One region of the Bacillus sp. V33-4 genome, then DNA from elsewhere that is predicted to be linked to it. Evidence: riboswitches for the same ligand, from Rfam matches in the RefSeq annotation. Region 1 holds a riboswitch; each other region holds the start of a gene.

The links. Region 1 has a riboswitch for S-adenosylmethionine ahead of CVD23_RS19715 (alpha-hydroxy-acid oxidizing protein). Riboswitches for the same ligand answer to the same signal wherever they lie in the genome.
Region 2: it holds a riboswitch for S-adenosylmethionine, as region 1 does, so the genes downstream of both, CVD23_RS09810 (iron-containing alcohol dehydrogenase family protein) here and CVD23_RS19715 (alpha-hydroxy-acid oxidizing protein) in region 1, are expected to answer to the same signal.
Region 3: it holds a riboswitch for S-adenosylmethionine, as region 1 does, so the genes downstream of both, CVD23_RS12155 (Fur-regulated basic protein FbpA) here and CVD23_RS19715 (alpha-hydroxy-acid oxidizing protein) in region 1, are expected to answer to the same signal.

What each region holds. Positions count from the first base shown of each region.
Region 1 covers NZ_PGVC01000064.1:23,040-25,312, forward strand. The annotation lists SAM riboswitch class I at 821-927, shown strand; gene CVD23_RS19715 (alpha-hydroxy-acid oxidizing protein) at 1,028-2,188, shown strand.
Region 2 covers NZ_PGVC01000024.1:103,637-105,909, forward strand. The annotation lists gene CVD23_RS09805 (MetQ/NlpA family ABC transporter substrate-binding protein) at 1-57, opposite strand, end outside; gene CVD23_RS09810 (iron-containing alcohol dehydrogenase family protein) at 79-1,197, opposite strand; SAM riboswitch class I at 1,335-1,447, opposite strand; gene sufB (Fe-S cluster assembly protein SufB) at 1,573-2,273, opposite strand, start outside.
Region 3 covers NZ_PGVC01000031.1:12,430-14,702, reverse strand. The annotation lists gene CVD23_RS12160 (alpha/beta hydrolase family protein) at 10-819, opposite strand; gene CVD23_RS12155 (Fur-regulated basic protein FbpA) at 834-998, opposite strand; SAM riboswitch class I at 1,120-1,225, opposite strand; gene CVD23_RS12150 (aldo/keto reductase) at 1,393-2,220, opposite strand.

The DNA of each region.
Region 1 (2,273 bases):
TTAACATGTTCTTTTGAAAGAAAAGAGTCATACGCGATTGTTTTCTAATGGAAATTTATCGCCCGGTGATTTGCCATTACTATTCTCTGTTAAATGACATGCAACATCTTTTCGTACAGCCTGTAGGCGCGAACACAGAAAGCGATTCCGTAATCGTTCTGCTGGGAATAAGTATGGCTGAATGATTGATCCCTCACTATAGTCAACAGATTATTATTTTAACATTATATTAAACTCATTGAAATCTTGTCTTCAGAAAACACACAATTATTTTATTTTTATAATATTTATTAGTTAACTGTTCGATTTATTCACGATATAATCCGCCTGATAAAAACAAATGCTTATTTTAGGAGGACATCATCAATAAATTAGGCCTACTGCGCAAGATTATTGTCGCAATTGCCGCTCGGGATCCGGGATCGCCCCTCGGCCTTATTGCTCCTCAATGGTAAGTACTGATCAATTGACTGATCGCACTTGATAGGCCTTTTTTATTTTGTTTTATGACGGATCTGCGTTATTTCACAATCATAACCGGTGCTTTTCCCCTTTTTGGCAACCTTATGGCTGACACTGCCAAGCACCATTTCTTGTCAAGCAACTCTTGATGTAAGCGGCATTTTCGTAACCAATCTCTCATTTTCGCCATTTTTTAATGTTTTTCATATATAAAATGTATCTATAATTTTTTTCACCATAAAACATTTCCCAGTTGGTGTTTTCCGACAAATAGTTTTAAAAAATATTTCATTGACAACCACTTCCCGAAATCCTAAAGTTATAAGTAACGAATTGCTGTTAATTTAATAATTTTGTTCTCTTATCGAGAGTGGCGGAGGGACTGGCCCTGTGAAGCCCGGCAACCATTCCAATTTGGAATTGGTGCTAAATCCAGCAAAACATTTTAGTTTTGGAAGATGAGAGCGGGCGACCATACATATGATCAAACCTCTCTACTTTGGAGAGGTTTTTTTGTTTTAGAACCTTTATCAAAAAATCAGCTATTTAGAAAGGAAATGAAATCATGGCGGTAATCAGCAAGGAAGATCCTTTATTAGCAAAAATGAAAGAGACCGGGCTCAATTTTTCAGTCGAAGAGTGGGAAAGGGCGGCTGAATGTATTCTTGAGCAAGGCCCGTTCGGTTATATCCAATCAGGGTCCAGCGGTGAAGAAACGCTGCAGAAAAATACGAGAGCTTTTGAACAATACAGCATTTTGCCAAGAGTTTTAACGAATGTAGCAAATCCAGACTTTTCAATAGAATTGTTGAATCAAACTTTTCCTTCCCCTTTATTGTTCGCTCCGGTTGGAATGCAAAGGATTGCTCATCAAGACGGAGAATTGGCTGCAGCAAGAGCAGCAGGCTCGTTTGGAATTCCTTATATTGCAAGTACTGTATCGAGCTACACTATGGAAGAGATTGCCGAAGCGAACCCGTTTAGCCCAAACTGGTTCCAGCTTTACTGGTCCAATGATCGTGATTTATCGTTAAGCATGGTTAAAAGGGCTGAAAACGCCGGTTATCAAGCCCTCGTCGTTACAGTCGATACCGTCATGCTCGGATGGCGGGAAAAGGACTTGCACAATAGCTACTCCCCGCTCAGACTTGGTTTTGGAAAAGCAAACTATATTTCTGATCCTGTTTTTCAGGCTAAAGTGAATATTGAAGACAGTGATGAAGTCGTGGACGAAATTTTAAACCAGATTCTCCATCCTTCCTTTAACTGGGATGATTTGCAGTGGCTAAAAACGCAAACGAGTTTGCCGATTGTTTTAAAAGGAATCCTTCATCCTGACGATGCAGTGGAAGCAGTTAAAAGGGGCTTCGAGGGAATTATTGTGTCAAACCATGGCGGAAGGCAGCTGGACGGGGTCGCATCCTCGCTGGATGCGTTACCATTAATTCGCAACGTTGTGCCCGAAACATTTCCAGTTTTGTTTGACAGCGGCATCCGCCGTGGCACGGATATGGTCAAGGCGCTTGCACTTGGTGCGGATGCTGTATTGCTTGGAAGGCCTTATGTATACGGGCTGGCGGTTGCAGGCGAACACGGAGTTCAAAAGGTTGTTTCGAACTTACTCGATGAATTTAAAGTATCGGCAGGTCTGGCTGGGGCGAAGAATATTACTGAGGTGAAAAAGACTACTCTCATGCGATATATCATGGATGATGCAAAAGGTTGATAAGTACTGGCGAGCATTTTTTGCTCGCTTTCTTCATGTGACTCAAGTTCGTGAAGCATATCGTTGCCCAGCTAAAAATGCTAAC
Region 2 (2,273 bases), on a different contig from region 1:
ACACGCTGCAAGCAACAACAATAATAATAGTGATGCAATCGTTAAAAACTTTTTCATGTTAACTTATCTCCTTTAAGGTCATTTTTTTGTTTTTGATCGATTCAAAAAGTCTTCAGCAAATTTTTCGAGCCCCCAAATAGCTTCAAGGAGACTCTGTTCGGAAACTGTCTGCTTCATGAGATGAATTGATTCTGATTCCCTTAATGCTTTACCAATAATGAAGGCAAGTACTTGCTTATTTTCAGGATCAATTGAAAATTCCTTTAGCCGGTATGGAAGCTTTGTCTCGACATAAAAAGGGATGAGTTGTTCTATCTCCTTCCAGTTGCACTCAATTGCAAGCTGAACGAGAATTCCATAGGCCACTTTTTCGCCATGAAGGAATGCGTGAGTTTCCTTGACGGCTGTTAAACTGTTATGTATCGAATGTGCACCGGCAACCCGCCCATATTTTCCGGCAAAGCCGCCGACCATCCCGCCTGCTAAAATATTAGCCTCGATTACTCTAGTGATCTCGGCGGTAACAAGCTGGTTCTCACATGATTGAATTGCTTCCCGGCCGTCTTTAAGCAAAATTTGTTTGCAAAGTTCAGCTGCTTCCCTGCCGACTTGAACCGCAACAGGCAATGACTCGTTTTGAAAAAAAGATTCAAGTAAAGCTTCTGCCTCATAAAACTTGGCAAGCGTATCGCCAATACCGGCTCTTAAGTAAGCTACAGGCCCTTTCGCGATAATTTCCGGCTCTATTAACACAAGTGCTGTCGCTGTCGGAAAAATCGAGTAATGCGAAAATTCACCCGCTTGATTGTAAAAAACACTCAAGGGTGTCCACGCCGCACAAGTTGACGCCACGGTCGGGATTAACACTGTTTTCAGCTTCGCCTTATAACCAACTGCCTTCGCAATATCTAAAATCGTGCCTCCGCCAATCCCGATAATTGCATCTGACTTGCCCTGCAATTCACTGGCAAGTCTATCCGTCATTCCCTCTGTGCAAGGACCGGTTAATTCGATATACTCCCAATTTTCTGTCTTCTCATTTGTTAAAAAAGGTTGAGCCGCCTGTAAGGCAGTTTTCCCATGTAAAACAGTAACGCGTTCAATTTCTAAAGCCTGAAGATAGATTGGGAGTTTTTCCAAAGCGCCCTGCCCACATTCATACTGCATCGGGGCGCCTTGTACAGTAATAGCTTCCATGTCTCATCCCCCTAAAGATCACCTCATTATAAAAGGTTAGCCCAGCATTGACTTACTTTAAATGAGCTGTTTAAACACAAAAAATGCCTCCCTGATAAAAGAGAGGCATGAAATCATAATAAATGACAGATCATCCTCTCTTATCTTTCAAAACATAGCGTTTTGCAGGATTTAGCACCTTTTCTCATCTATTGACAAGAACGGTTGCCGGGTTTCGCAGGGCCAGTCCCTCCACCACTCTGAATAAGAGATTTGCTCATTAAATTGTTATAGTCAGTTTAATCATTATTATTTTATTCGTCAAGAACTTTTTAATCGCGACATTTTTTTGATATCACAAAAAAACCGCCCGTCAGTTGACAGGCGGAACAGTTATTAACCAATAGAGCCTTCCATCTCGAATTTGATCAGGCGATTCATTTCAACTGCATATTCCATTGGCAATTCTTTTGTAAACGGTTCGATAAAGCCCATTACGATCATCTCGGTTGCTTCTTCCTGGGAGATGCCCCGGCTCATCAAATAGAATAATTGTTCTTCCGACACTTTTGAAACCTTCGCTTCATGCTCTAATGAGATGTTATCATTTAAGATTTCGTTGTAAGGAATCGTATCTGAAGTCGACTTATTATCCATAATCAGCGTATCACACTCGATATTTGAACGCGCTCCATCCGCTTTACGGCCAAAGTGAACGATACCGCGGTACGTTACTTTACCGCCTTGTTTCGAGATTGACTTCGAAATGATCGTTGAGGAAGTATTTGGCGCAAGATGGGTCATTTTCGCACCGGCATCCTGGTGCTGCCCTTTACCTGCCAACGCGATTGACAATGTCATGCCGCGGGCGCCTTCGCCTTTTAAAATGACAGCAGGATATTTCATCGTCAATTTTGATCCAATGTTTCCGTCAATCCATTCCATCGTTGCATTGGCATCACAAACAGCACGCTTTGTAACAAGGTTATAGACGTTATTTGCCCAGTTTTGAATTGTTGTATAACGGCAATATGCGTCTTTCTTAATAATAATTTCAACAACTGCGCTATGAAGAGAGTTTGTTGTATAAACAGGTG
Region 3 (2,273 bases), on a different contig from region 1:
TTAAATTTGTTAAGAAACATCAGAGAAACTGGATTCACTTTTTCTGGCTTTGATCCATGCCCTTGTCACCGAAATTAATTTAGAAAAGTGCTCAGCATCGGAAAATGTATGATTGGCACCGCTGATTTCTTTCCTTTGACATGTTCCTTTCCCTCTTTTAGAAAAAGCTTTTTCGTAGAGACGGCAATACTCTACCGGAATTTCATCATCATTGGTTCCGTGAATAAGCAGTACATTTCCGGTCAATTCCCGCGCCACGGTTAACGGCTTATACTTTTCCAAAGAGTTAAAAAAGTTATCTGTCAGGTAATAACCCAAATAGTCTACATGGCAAGATTTTGACAACTCCTGCAATCTCTCTTTCCCGACAATCATTTTAATATCAATGTCCGGATTTGCGACTGCTGACCAAAGAATCAGGTTACGAACTCTTGCATCCCCTGCTGCGGTCAACAAGGCCACCGCCCCTCCAAGACTGTGCCCCAATAAAAACACTTCTTCCACAATGAGGGCGTTCTGCTCAAAAGCATAATCAATAACTGCTTCTGTTTGCTCAATCAGCTCACACAAACCATTTTTTCCATATTCACCAGAGCTTTCTCCACATCCAGCATAATCAAATCGCAGCACGGCACATTGATCAAGATTTAAATGTTGAGCCGTTTTAACAAACAGACGATCGACACCGATCCTGCTCCCGGTAAACCCATGGCAAATGATGACGAGTGGATAGGAAGCCCCTTGCTGAAATGATACGGGAAAATCAATCGAAGCAGCAAGCATTTGATTCTTCCATGGTATATTTATGTGACCGATCATAAATCCTCTTCCTCTCATTCAAAAATTTTTACATTCATAATTCTTTCATATTCCTCCGTGAGGTCATCGAGCGATAATTCAAACAGTTGGCGGTCCCCTTTTTTATAAATGCCGAGGTCCAGCAGCTTGGCGATGAAAATTTCCTTTTCCAGTTCGGCAGAACAATCTATTTTTTTCACTTTATACTTGCTCCTATTCTCATTTATTCCGATTGGTTTAGTGGGTTTTTGGTAAAATAAAAACCCCTTCCTATCGTCCATTCCGTAACAATAAGAAGAGGTTGGCGTTATATCCAATCCTGTCTTATCTGCCAAGCATAACGCTTGTTGGAATTGGCACAGTGCTCTTTAAGAGTCTGCTGCCGAGGTATCAAAGGGCCAAATCCCTCCACCTCTCTGGATAAGAAGTAAACATATGCGGTTATATTGTCATTTACTATATATGAAACGAGATTAATTGTCAATTTTTTAATGTGACAAAACCAGAATTTGGGCAACGCTTATCAAGAGAATGGGTCATCCATATATTCTCAATAACAAAACCGTTTTTCCTTTTATGAAATCAATTCTGTCATTAAAAATCAAAATTGTCTGGATCTGCTCCGACGCGACGGTTTTCATTTAACGAGTTTATCTTTTCCATATCGTCCCGTGAAAGTTCGAAATCGAAAATGTTCGCATTTTCGATGATCCGATTTTCATTGATTGATTTAGGAATCGTAACTATTTCTCTCTGCAAATCCCAGCGAAGAATGACTTGTGCAGGTGATTTATGGTATTTAGCGCCAATTTCCTTCAGGGCATTGTTATTGAGCAATTCACCTTGTGCCAATGGTGACCATGCTTCCATTTGGATGCCTTGATTTTTGCAAAACTCATGCAGCTCAATTTGTGCAAGCAATGGATGCAGCTCAACCTGATTGACCATCGGTTTAATTTCTGCATCTGCAAGAAGATCCTGTAGGTGGTGGATATGAAAATTACTTACGCCAATTGCGCGAACTCTTCCATCTTTATAAAGCTGCTCGAGAGCTCTCCAGGTTTCTTTATACTTCCCTTTGACCGGCCAGTGAATAAGATACAGATCTACATAGTCAAGCTCCAGCTTCTTTAAACTCGTTTCAAATGCATTTAGCGCAGAATCAAAGCCTTGGTCCGCGTTCCAAACTTTTGTCGTCACAAACAACTCTTCGCGGGGAACGCCCGATTCTTTGATTGCCTGGCCGACTCCTTCTTCATTTTTATAAACTGCAGCAGTATCAACGCTCCGGTAACCCGCTTTTAACGCGGCCTTGACCGACTCGATGACTTCTTGACCCTCTTTGACTTTAAATACACCGAATCCGAACCATGGCATCTTTACTCCATTATGTAACGTAGTCGTATCTGTCAGGCTTCTCATACTTTTTTCCTCCTTATAAAAATTTCCATTTCATTTTCTCATATCTCATTCGA